One region of the Brevibacillus sp. FSL L8-0520 genome, then DNA from elsewhere that is predicted to be linked to it. Evidence: a T-box and tRNA genes for the amino acid it is inferred to sense, from the RefSeq annotation. Region 1 holds a T-box; the other holds one or more tRNA genes.
What was found. The T-box of region 1 lies ahead of serS (serine--tRNA ligase). A T-box ahead of a tRNA ligase gene usually reads a tRNA of that ligase, here a tRNA-Ser.

Region 1 (5,772 bases):
GTAGCTGAAGATGTAATCCCAGCGGCCGCAGTTTAGCCCTGCACTGTGTTCTCTCAGCTCGTACAGGATTTCTTCCATTTCAAAGGCGGCCAAAATCGTCTCGATCAAAACCGTTGCCTTGATAGTGCCTCGCGGTATGCCCAACTCATCCTGGGCAAAGCAAAAGACGTCGTTCCAGAGCCTCGCTTCCAGATGATTTTCCAGCTTGGGCAGATAAAAATAGGGGCCGCTTCCCGAATCGAGCAATATCCGGGCATTATGGAAGAAATAAAGGCCAAAATCGAACAAGCTGCCGGACATCGGGTTTCCGTGAAGCCTTATGTGCTTTTCATCCAAATGCCAACCGCGCGGCCTTACAATCAGTACGGCTGTTTTCTCCTTGAGGGCGTACTGTTTTCCCTCAGGGCTGGTATAGGAAATCGTTCTCCTTACGGCATCCCGCATGTTGATCTGGCCTTCGATCGTATTGGCCCATGTGGGAGAATTGGCGTCTTCAAAATCAGCCATGAATACCCGAGCTCCGGAATTGCACGCATTGATGACCATTTTTCGGTCTCCGGCAGGACCGGTAATCTCCACTCTCCGGTCCTGGAGATCGGTCGGCAAATCGTTCACTTTCCAATCGCCGTTGCGAATATGGGCTGTTTCAGGCAAAAAATCGGGAAGCTGCCCTGAGTCGATGAACTCCTGCTTCTTTCTGCGCAGCTCCAAGAGCTCACTCCTCCTGCCGCCAAAGGCGCTCTCCAGCTTGATCAGAAACGAGATCGCTTCCGGCGTAAGTATATCGGCGTACTGCGGCGGCATTTCGCCTGTAATCAAAACATCTGCCGGGTACTGATTGGTTTGAATCGCAGTCAATATGATCTCCTCCTCTCCTTGTGCAGGAAACGTTATAATACAGGTAAATTAATCTTTGTGTATTATAGTACAGTAGGTTCAAAAAAAATGGCTTTAATCCAATAGCCCGCTTCCACTGCAATGACTGCAGGAGATACATCCGTCACCATGGCAGTGATGGCATGCTGACCCGTGATCATCGCGCCCGGCGCCGCCGCACTGGGGACAATTCTGCTCACCGTTTCCTTCACAACGATAACAATTCATCGTTAACTCCTCCCATCAACTGTATTAATACAATATTCGTAATGTTTGAAGTTATTATATAACAGTCATTTCTGTTGTGCAACACATTTTCTAAAAATTCCGCCACTCATTTAACTCTTTGTTTTTGCAGACAAAAAAGCAGCTTTCTGTATTAGAACAGAAAACTGCTTTTCTAGATAGCCAGAAATCATTTTGATCTGCATTATTTGGGAGCGATTTTCTCCAGACCACCCATATATGGACGAAGCACTTCCGGAATCAGGATGGTGCCGTCCTCCTGCTGATAGTTCTCCATCAGCGCGGCAACTGTCCGGCCAATCGCCAGTCCCGATCCATTCAATGTGTGCACGAACTCCGGCTTCGATTTGCTGTCGCGGCGGAAACGAATGTTGGCCCGACGCGCCTGGAAATCCTCAAAGTTGGAACAGGACGAGATCTCCCGGTACGTATTGTAGCTCGGAATCCACACTTCCAGGTCGTACTTTTTCGCCGCTGTAAACCCGAGGTCGCCGGTGCACATGCTCATGACACGGTAAGGCAGACCGAGCAGCTGCAGGATCTTCTCCGCATTTTTCACCAGCTTTTCCAGTTCCTCATAGGAATCTTCCGGCTTGACGAACTTCACCATCTCGACCTTGTTGAATTGATGCTGGCGAATCAGTCCGCGCGTATCGCGGCCTGCCGATCCCGCTTCCGAACGGAAACAAGCGCTGTATGCCGCATAGTAGCGAGGCAGCTCTGCACCATCCATGATCTCGTCGCGGTGCATGTTGGTTACCGGCACCTCTGCTGTCGGGATCAGGAAGTAATCTGGTCCTTCCAGCTTGAATGCGTCTTCCTCGAATTTTGGCAATTGACCTGTTCCCGTCATGCTTGTCCGGTTCACGATATACGGCGGCAGAAGCTCTTCATAGCCGTGCTCCGTCGTATGCAGATCGAGCATAAAGTTCATCAGCGCGCGCTCCAGACGGGCACCCAGTCCTTTGTAGAAAACAAATCGGCTGCCGGTCACCTTTGCCGCTGTTTCGAAGTCGATGATGCCCAGTTCTTGACCAAGCTCCCAGTGCGGTTTGGGCTCAAAAGAAAACTTTCTTGGCTCGCCCCACGTCCAGGCAACGACGTTGTCATCCTCCGACGTGCCTACCGGAACGCTCTCATGAGGAAGGTTGGGCAAGCTCAGCAGAATTTGCTCAAGCTGTTCATCGAGCTGGCGCAGTTCTTCGTCCAGCACCTTGATTCGGTCGCTTACTTCCTTCATCTCTGCGATCAGATGGTCAGCGTTCTCTTTGTTGCGCTTCAATACCGCTACCTGTTCGGATACAGTATTTCGTTTGTTCTTCAAGCCTTCCGCTTCCTGGATCAACTGGCGGCGCTTTTCATCCACCTCGGCAAACTGATCCAGTGCAGAAATATCCTCATTGCGATCCGCCAAACGGCGTCTTACTCCGTCTAAATCGTTGCGCAACACTTTTACGTCTAACATAGATACCCCTCCAACATCGTTGATTCTTCTTGCACGCAATGAAAAAACACCCGTCCCCTATGGTAAGGGACGAGTGTTGGTAACCCGCGTTGCCACCCTTGTTGATATATGCCTGCTTCCGTTTCCCGGCATATACCCGCTTGAATCCGCCGTAACGGGGCGGTGCCGGGCAAAGTTGATCCTTTGCCACTCAGAGATGGATTCCCTTGCAGACTGGGTCGGTTTTCACCTGCCACCGACTCTCTGGGCCAAGCGCTTGCAAAGTACTAGTCTCTTCATCGCGTTCCTTGTTTGTTATCTTCTATTGTTAACTGTACTACAGGTTCTATACCTGTGTAAAGATCGTGAAAAAAACCGGCACCATTATCGGTACCGGTTTTGGACATGCATCTTTTACGGACAATCAGCCGCGGTATTCCTTCACCATGTCGACGAAGTATTGATGCAACCGTGCATCCTCCGTCAACTCCGGATGGAATGCTGCCGCCAAATAATGTCCTTGCCGAGCAGCCACGATCTTTTCTTCATACTTGGCAAGTACCTGACCGGCTTCGCCTACTTCCATGATATACGGCGCGCGGATGAAAACGGCTGGATAATCCGCCGCTACTCCTGCGACAGGAAGCTCGACTTCAAAGCTTTCCTTTTGGCGGCCAAAGGCATTGCGCTCCACCTTGATATCCATCAATCCGAGATGGCAGTCGTCTTGGCCGTTTATGCGTTTGGCGAGCAAAATCGCTCCCGCACATGTACCGAATATCGGTTTTCTGGCTTGGCCAAACTCGCGCAGCGCTTCGATAAAACCGTATTTATGCATCAGCTTGCTGATGGTCGTGCTCTCTCCGCCGGGAATGACCAATCCGTCCAGATCTTCAAGCTCGTCCACTTTTTTAACTGCGACTGCTGTCGCACCTGCTGCCTCCAGCATGCGGATATGCTCAGCGACAGCTCCCTGCAAGGAAAGAACGCCAATTTTCATGATCGGTCACCTTACCATCCGCGCTCTTGCATGCGGTCTGCTTCACGCAGCTTGGAGATTTCCAGACCCGGCATAGCTGTACCCAGTCCTTTGGAGACGCGGGCAATCAGTTCATAGTCAGTGTAGTGTGTGGTTGCTTCTACGATCGCGCGAGCAAATTTCTCCGGATTTTCCGATTTGAAAATACCGGAACCTACGAATACGCCATCAGCGCCGAGCTGCATCATCAGAGCCGCATCGGAAGGGGTCGCTACACCGCCTGCTGCGAAGTTGACCACTGGCAGCTTGCCGTTTTTGTGTACGTATTCCAGCAGATCGTAAGGAGCACCGAGGTTTTTCGCTTCTGCCATCAATTCATCGTAGGACATGCTTTGCACTTTGCGAATTTGCGACTGCATGGTGCGCATGTGACGAACAGCTTCCACGATGTTTCCTGTACCTGGCTCACCTTTGGTACGGATCATGGACGCGCCTTCACCGATGCGGCGAAGAGCTTCGCCGAGGTCGCGTGCGCCACAGACAAACGGGACAGTGAATTCTTTTTTATTGATATGGTACATGTCATCAGCAGGAGTCAGGACTTCGCTCTCGTCGAGATAGTCAACACCCATGGATTCGAGAACGCGAGCTTCGACGAAATGTCCGATCCGAGCTTTTGCCATAACCGGAATCGATACAGCATTCAATACTTCTTCCACGATACCCAGATCAGCCATCCGGGCTACCCCGCCTGCTGCACGAATATCAGACGGTACGCGCTCCAGTGCCATAACGGCAACAGCGCCGGCTGCTTCTGCAATTTTTGCCTGTTCCGCATTGACAACGTCCATGATGACGCCGCCTTTTTGCATTTCCGCCATACCTCTTTTAACGCGGGAAGTTCCTACTTGTACCATTTCTAAGCCCCCTACCCAATTGTCTTGTAATGCCTGCATCACATTGTAATGGCTGTCTTAATATTCACCATTGTAATCCAAGTTTGATTTTGGGTACAACCTTATTTGCCGGTTAAGCTGCTGAAAATATTGCTAAAGAACTGGATGATGCTGCGGAAGAACAGGCGGATCCAGCTGCCTTCCTCGACTTCTTGTCCAGCTACGAGGTCGACTCCAGCCTTGGCCATGTCCTCTGGCTGCAGGTAGTCGGTTTCTTTTGTTCCCTCTTCTACAAAGGCTACCTTTCCGATTACCTGATCTTTTTTCAATGGAGCAGTGAGCTCCTGGAACGTGACGGTTGGGGTGAATTTGCTCTCTGACCCGATTTTTGTCAGAGTCATTACCGCATTGCTTGTAACTGCCGGCACAGTCAGCTCCACGCCGTTTTTCACAGGAGCGGTTTCATACCCCTTGATTGGCACGCCTTTGTCGAGTTGTTTGGTTAGCTTGAAGTTGCTGAAGCCGTAATCAAGCAGTTTTTTCGTTTCGACAAAACGCTTGGTTATTTCTGCGTTTTTACCCCCAGCTCCCATTACAACACTGATGACACGCATATTGTCTCGTACTGCTGTACCTGTAAAGCAATAACCCGCAGCGGCAGTATACCCTGTCTTTAAACCGTCTACACCTTCATAATAGTTGGGAAGGCCGGGAAGCATCCAGTTGTAGTTTGCCTTTTTTATTTCATTTGGCATACCTGCCCGGAATGTTAAACGAGGAATTTTTGCTATTTCCAGTGCTTCTGGGAAGTCCCGGATCAACGCTCTAGCCAAAATAGCCGAATCCCGTGCAGACATCAGGTTTTCTTTTTGGTCGCTTTGAATGGAGTAGGGACCTAATTCATCAGCCGGCAATCCTGTTGAAGTTAGAAACTTTGTGTTCTTCATCCCCAGTTCTTGGGCTTTTTTATTCATCATAGCTACAAAGTTTTGTTCACTGCCTGCTATTTTTTCAGCCAGCAAGACAGTTGCATCATTTGCTGACAACACCGCCATTGCCTTATACAGTTCTTTTACGGTATGTGATTCGCCCAAATTTAAGTAAACACCCGACGAATCTGACATTTTAGCAATAAAAAACGCATATTCACTTACCGGAACTTTCTCGTCCCAGGTAATCTTTTTTTGTTTTACCGCTTCATTGACCAGATACTCCGTCATCATTTTACTCATGCTGGCAGGTGGCAGTGGTTGGTCAGGGTTGAGGCTATATAATACCTTACCTGTAGAAACCTCCACTAAAATCGCCGAACTGGCAACCAACTGCAAGTC
Region 2 (5,772 bases), 2.1 Mb from region 1:
AACTATCGCACGATTTATAAAGATCTCTCCTCCTTTTTCGCCGATCTGGAAAAAGGCAATCAACTGATCGAAAAGGCAACAGGAATCAAGCCGACTGTCTTTCGGTACCCAGGCGGCAGCACCAATACCGTCAGCAAGACCTACCAGAACGCAGCGCTCTACAATAACCAGCATACGGTGATGAGTGCCATCAAAACGGAGGCTGCCAAACGCGGCTATACGTTTATTGACTGGAATATCACAAACGGGGATGCCCGCAGCAGCAAGTATACGCCAGAAACGGCCTTGGCAAATATAAAGGCGCAGGTAAGAAATCAGAAAGAAATTGTCGTACTGATGCACGACGCCGCGACCAAGAGCGCAACGGCCAAGTCCCTTCCAGCCGTAATCCAGTTCCTCAAAGAACATGGTTACCGCTTTGAAACAATCCATGCAGAGAAATCCACAGTAGCCACTGTGAAATAATGGCGACTCGACAACCAACTCATTCGTGAGTTGGTTGTTTTTATTCCGGCAACAATATCATTGACGATCATCTACATGGGGAGGAACATCTGGTGAGCTACACCTGCTACTATTGTGAGCACGAATCCGAAACGGCACATCTCATCACGTTCTTTCAAGGGACAGAGGAAAAGAACGAGCTGCTTTGCAGTTCCTGCTACGCTGATTGGCTCGAAGGCCTGAAAGTAGAACCGTAAAATCATGGGAAAAACCGCCTGATCGATCAAGCGGTTTTTTCGCATTCTTTATCCGTTTTGACAAGGCTGCCTTTTTTAGCTCTGCTGCGAGGCCAGACTCTCGTACTTTGCCCGCAGTTCCCGTTTTAGTATTTTTCCGCTTGGATTGCGCGGGAGGTTTTCTGCCAGGACGATATGCTTCGGAGCTTTAAACGCAGACAGTCTGGCTTTGCAAAAGTCAAGCAGCTCTTTGGCAGTCAAGGCTTCTCCCGCTTTGGGAACGACGACTGCGGCGACCGCCTCGATCCAGTATGGATCAGGGATTCCGATCACGGCTACTTCAGAAACAAGCGGGTGCTGGTAGATCACCTCTTCTACCTCCCTGCTTGCGACGTTTTCTCCACCCGATTTGATCATATCCTTTTTTCGGTCAACGACAGTAATATATCCTTCCTCGTCCATGACGCCGAGGTCACCGCTGTGGAACCAGCCTCCCTGAAAGGCTGCGGACGTTTTTTCTTCATCGCGGAAGTACCCCAGCATAGCATGGCTGGTTCGGTGTACGATCTCCCCCACCGTACCGCGGGGCACATCCTGGCCGGAATCGTCGACAATCCTCGTTTCCACATTCAGAGACGGTCTGCCGGCGGAGCCAGCTTTGCGGATTTGATCCGCGGGCTTTAGGACAGTAGCGAGCGGGGCTACCTCTGTTTGGCCGTAAAAATTCCAGAACTGCGCGTTCGGGAGCCTCCGCCCCAGCTCTTTCAAGATTTCGACAGGCATGATTGCTGCTCCGTAGTAGCATTTTTTTAATGAAGACAAGTCCCGCTCCGCAAATTCAGGAGAACGGAGCAGGGCGATCCAGACGGTCGGGGGGCAAAAGAGCTGTGTCGCCTTGTACTCCTCGACAGTTTTCAGCAGGAGCGCAGGCTGTGCCTGCTCCAAAATAATTCCGCTCGCACCGAGGTAGACGTACGGCCCCAGGAAGCAATGCAGCTGGGCGCTATGGAAAAGCGGGAGAGCGTGGATAGCGACATCGTCTTCGGTCATTCCACCGTCGATAATCGTACTGACGTATTCTGTCAGCACACTCTTATGCGTCAGCATGACTCCTTTTGGCCTGGATTCCGTCCCGCTGGTGTAGAGAATATGCACAACATCGTCATCCTCCAGTTCCAGCTCCGGCTCCTCTGTACTCGATTGGGCGAGCTGCGTACGGAAATGGCCCCAGTCATTTGCCTGCTCTGTTTTTTCGGAGATCGAGCATCTCAGGACCGGAGAACAGCCTGATCGGCGAATCGCCTCGTCGGCGACTGGATGGAATTCCTGGGAGGCAAAGATCGCTTTCACATCGGCATGTCCCAGAATAAAGGCCACGTCGTCAGCGTTCAGCATGTAATTGATCGGGACCATAATCACTCCCGCCCTGGCGAGGGCAAAGTTGAGAATGACAAAATCCATTGAATTGCGGGAGAGCACAGCTGCCCTGTCTCCCTTTTGCAGTCCAGACGCCAAAATCATATGCGCTGCCTGATTGGCCAGGATGTCCAGTTGTTCGTATGTAAGCGCCTCGTTCCCAAAGCGCAATGCAATCTTCTGCGGAAATCTGCCTCGGCTTCTGCGCAAAATATCTCCCAGCGTATTCCTTCTCGCCCGCTTAATTTCTTTCATGGACATCCCTCCGTCATTTTTCCTGCCTCTATTATACAACGAATATTCAGAAAAATAGAATCATTATTCTTTCCCGATATATCCATGCAATGTAAAAAACCCCTGACTCGAAATCAGTCAGGGAGAAGAACTCAAGGTTATGAGGTTGTATCTATAGTATAGTATATATTCGAGTATATACTCAACCGGGATATATTAGTAAACGGAAACAAGCCGCACCTTGGACAAATTCTTTTTGCCCGAGCGCGACAACTCCCGCTTTCCATATTTGCATGGTTTCAATCCGGTCCGTTAACCTGCCTACTCCAATCAAAAAAAATGCGGCGACCCGATCTGCATTAGTAAGTCGCCGCAGCCCCCAAGAAGTTTAGTCTGAGTGCTTACCTACAGAATATATCAAAGGGTACATACCATGCGATATGAAGTCGATGGCTACGGAAGAAAGTTTTGGTTTTTGCCATAAATGTATCGCAAAAATTTCAAAATTGCCTATGTTCCATTGATACATGCCCTTTAACTCGATAGAATAAGTGGAGACTGGTTCTTTACTCACTGGAGGTGTTCCCCTTGCTAAAAACGCCCCTTGGCCGTCTTCGTTTTATCGGCCTCATCGAAGGAATTTCGTACCTCGTCCTGCTTGGAATTGCCATGCCACTGAAATATTTTCTGGAGATGCCAAAAGCTGTGACGATTGCCGGTTCCTTGCATGGCGTGTTTTTCGTATTGTTCATGCTGGCACTCGCCCATGTCTTTTTCGCAAACCGGTGGTCGATCCTGCGGGCGCTCGGCGCGTTTGTCGCGTCTTTGATCCCGTTTGGAAATTTTGTTCTCGATGCACAATTGAAAAAAGAAGAAGCTTCCATGAAGCGATCATAAAGGAAACGCTTGACGACCTTCTCCCGTCAAGCGTTTTTGAATAGATGGGGTATCTGAAAAAAAGAAAAAACAGGTGCAAGACCTGTTCGCAGTGCTTTCTTATGGCGGAGGGAGAGGGATTCGAACCCCCGTGACGTTGCCGCCTAACGGTTTTCAAGACCGCCCCGTTATGACCACTTCGGTATCCCTCCGCATGGTTGAACAAGTTATACTATAACATACTCATTCCACTGAAAGCAACCGTTTTTTACAAAAACGAGCTTCCTCCAAACGGGGAAGCTCGTTTCCTGTACCGGCCTCAAAACAGCTGTCAATTGCCTTTGACAGCAGCTTTCTCTTCCTGAAACCTATCGCTTCACGACAACCAGCTTTAACTCCGTTAGCTCTTCGATCGCGTATTTGATTCCTTCCCGGCCCATGCCGCTTTCCTTGACACCGCCGTAAGGCATATGGTCGACGCGGAAGGTCGGGATATCGTTAATCATGACGCCGCCAACATGCAGCTCATCTGCCGCTTTCAATGCGAGTGACAGGTTTTGCGTGTAGAGTCCGGCTTGAAGGCCGAAACGAGAATCGTTTACGAACTCAATCGCCTCCTCTACAGAGTCCACCGGATTGATCAGGACGACCGGTCCGAATACCTCCTGGCAAGACAGTTTGGCGTCTGCCGGAACTCCTGTCAATACGGTAGGCTGCAGCACCCGTCCATCTGCTTTTCCTCCGCATTCTACCCTGGCGCCTCTCTCCCTGGCTTCCTCGATCCAGGCCAAGGCCCGATCCGTTTCCTTCGGAGAAATCATCGCGGAGTAGTCTGCTTCCTCGGACAGAGAGTCGCCGCCGACCAGCTTTTTGGTCTCCGCCACAAAGCGCTCCACGAATGTCTCGTATTCATCCCTGACCACATAAATCCGCTGTACGGAGATGCATACCTGTCCGGAGTACGCAAATGCGCCAAAAATACAGCGCGGGATGACCTCGTCGAGATTTACCCCTTTATCGATGATGACGGCAGAATTGGAGCCCAGCTCCAACGTAACCCGCTTGAGTCCGGCCCGATTGCGGATGTCGATGCCGACAGCCGGGCTGCCGGTAAAGGTCAGTGCTTTCACCCTCGGGTCTGTCACGAGGAGATCGCCTACTGTTGCTCCGCTGCCGGTCACAACATTTAGTGCTCCCGCTGGCACTCCGGCCTGCTCGGCAACCTCCGCCAGAAAATATGCGGAGAGAGGCGTCTGGGATGCCGGCTTGAGCACGACGGTGTTCCCTGCAGCCAATGCCGGACCAACTTTATGGGCGACCAGATTCATCGGGAAATTGAAAGGAGTGATCGCGCCAATCACGCCCAAAGGCTCACGCACGGTGTATGCAAGGCGCCCTTCTCCTCCGATGGCGGCATCCAGCGGCAGTGTTTCGCCGTGAATCCTTTTTGCTTCCTCCGCAGCGAATTTGTAAGTCTGTATTGTACGGATCACTTCGCCGCGAGCGGTTTTGATCGGCTTGCCTGCCTCCAGCGCAATGATTTTGGCAGCCTCCTCCAGCCGTTCGTCCATGATGAATGAAATTTTCTCCAGAATAGCCGCACGCTGATAAGCAGGCATGCGCCGCATTACCACCGAAGCCTCCTGAGCTGCGGAAATCGCCTTTTCTACCAGTTCGGCGTCCGCCTGCGCGATTTCCGCTATCTGTTCCCCGCTGTAGGGAGCGTAGAGCGGCGCGTAGTTTTTGGCCTCCACCCACTGCCCGCCAATGTAGCACGCTTTTTTCATCCATCCAGCCTCCCTCTCATCGACTCTCCTATGAGTTTTCCCGATATACGTCTTTCAGTCCGCGCTATTCTAGCCATTCCTTTATGCTTGTGAAGGCGTACACAGTTCCTCTAACACTTTCTCCATCACACCCAAACCTTCCTCCAATTGTTCGTCGTCAATCACGAGCGGAGAGAGAATCCGGATGACATTGCTGTAAAGACCGGCCGTGAGTACGACCAACCCGCGCTGGCAGCAGGCTTGCGCAATTTTTGCCGTCAATTCCTTGTCTGGCTCTTTGCCTGATTTGTCTTTGACGATTTCGATAGCACACATCGCTCCAATGCCACGCGCATCTCCTACCTGTTCAAAGCGTTGCTTGAAGCCTTCGAAGCACTGCAAAATCCTGGTTCCGATCTGGTTGGCTCTGTCCATGAAGCCTTCCTGCTCCATCATTTCGATCACCTTCAGAGCGGCGATACACCCGAGCGGACTGCCTCCATATGTTCCGCCGATCTCCCCTGGATTGGGAGCATCCATGATCTCGGCCCGGCCAGTAACTGCACTGATCGGCAGCCCGGCCCCAAGCGATTTGGACATGACAATCAAATCAGGCTCTACGCCGAAATGCTCCATCGCAAACATTTTGCCTGTGCGGCCAAAACCCGTCTGGACTTCATCGGCGATGAACAGGATGCCGTGCTTCTCGCAGATTGCTTTTACCCCTTGGACAAAACGCTTGGACGGTACCACGAATCCGCCCTCGCCCTGAACTGGCTCCATAATGACGGCCGCGACTT

Region 2: it encodes a tRNA-Ser, which carries the amino acid that the T-box ahead of serS (serine--tRNA ligase) is inferred to sense. The anticodon was not compared.

The regions. Positions count from the first base shown of each region.
Region 1 covers NZ_CP150171.1:28,412-34,183, reverse strand. Annotated here, with positions in the region: gene aceB (malate synthase A) at 1-858, opposite strand, end outside; gene NSQ24_RS00135 (hypothetical protein) at 921-1,076, opposite strand; gene serS (serine--tRNA ligase) at 1,307-2,587, opposite strand; T-box leader at 2,650-2,875, opposite strand; gene pdxT (pyridoxal 5'-phosphate synthase glutaminase subunit PdxT) at 2,991-3,569, opposite strand; gene pdxS (pyridoxal 5'-phosphate synthase lyase subunit PdxS) at 3,578-4,462, opposite strand; gene NSQ24_RS00115 (D-alanyl-D-alanine carboxypeptidase family protein) at 4,564-5,772, opposite strand, start outside.
Region 2 covers NZ_CP150171.1:2,105,918-2,111,689, reverse strand. Annotated here, with positions in the region: gene NSQ24_RS10520 (exo-beta-N-acetylmuramidase NamZ domain-containing protein) at 1-465, shown strand, start outside; gene NSQ24_RS10515 (hypothetical protein) at 558-701, shown strand; gene NSQ24_RS10510 (acyl-CoA synthetase) at 777-2,351, opposite strand; gene NSQ24_RS10505 (DUF3817 domain-containing protein) at 2,919-3,227, shown strand; tRNA gene NSQ24_RS10500 (tRNA-Ser) at 3,330-3,418, opposite strand; gene NSQ24_RS10495 (aldehyde dehydrogenase family protein) at 3,575-4,993, opposite strand; gene gabT (4-aminobutyrate--2-oxoglutarate transaminase) at 5,075-5,772, opposite strand, start outside.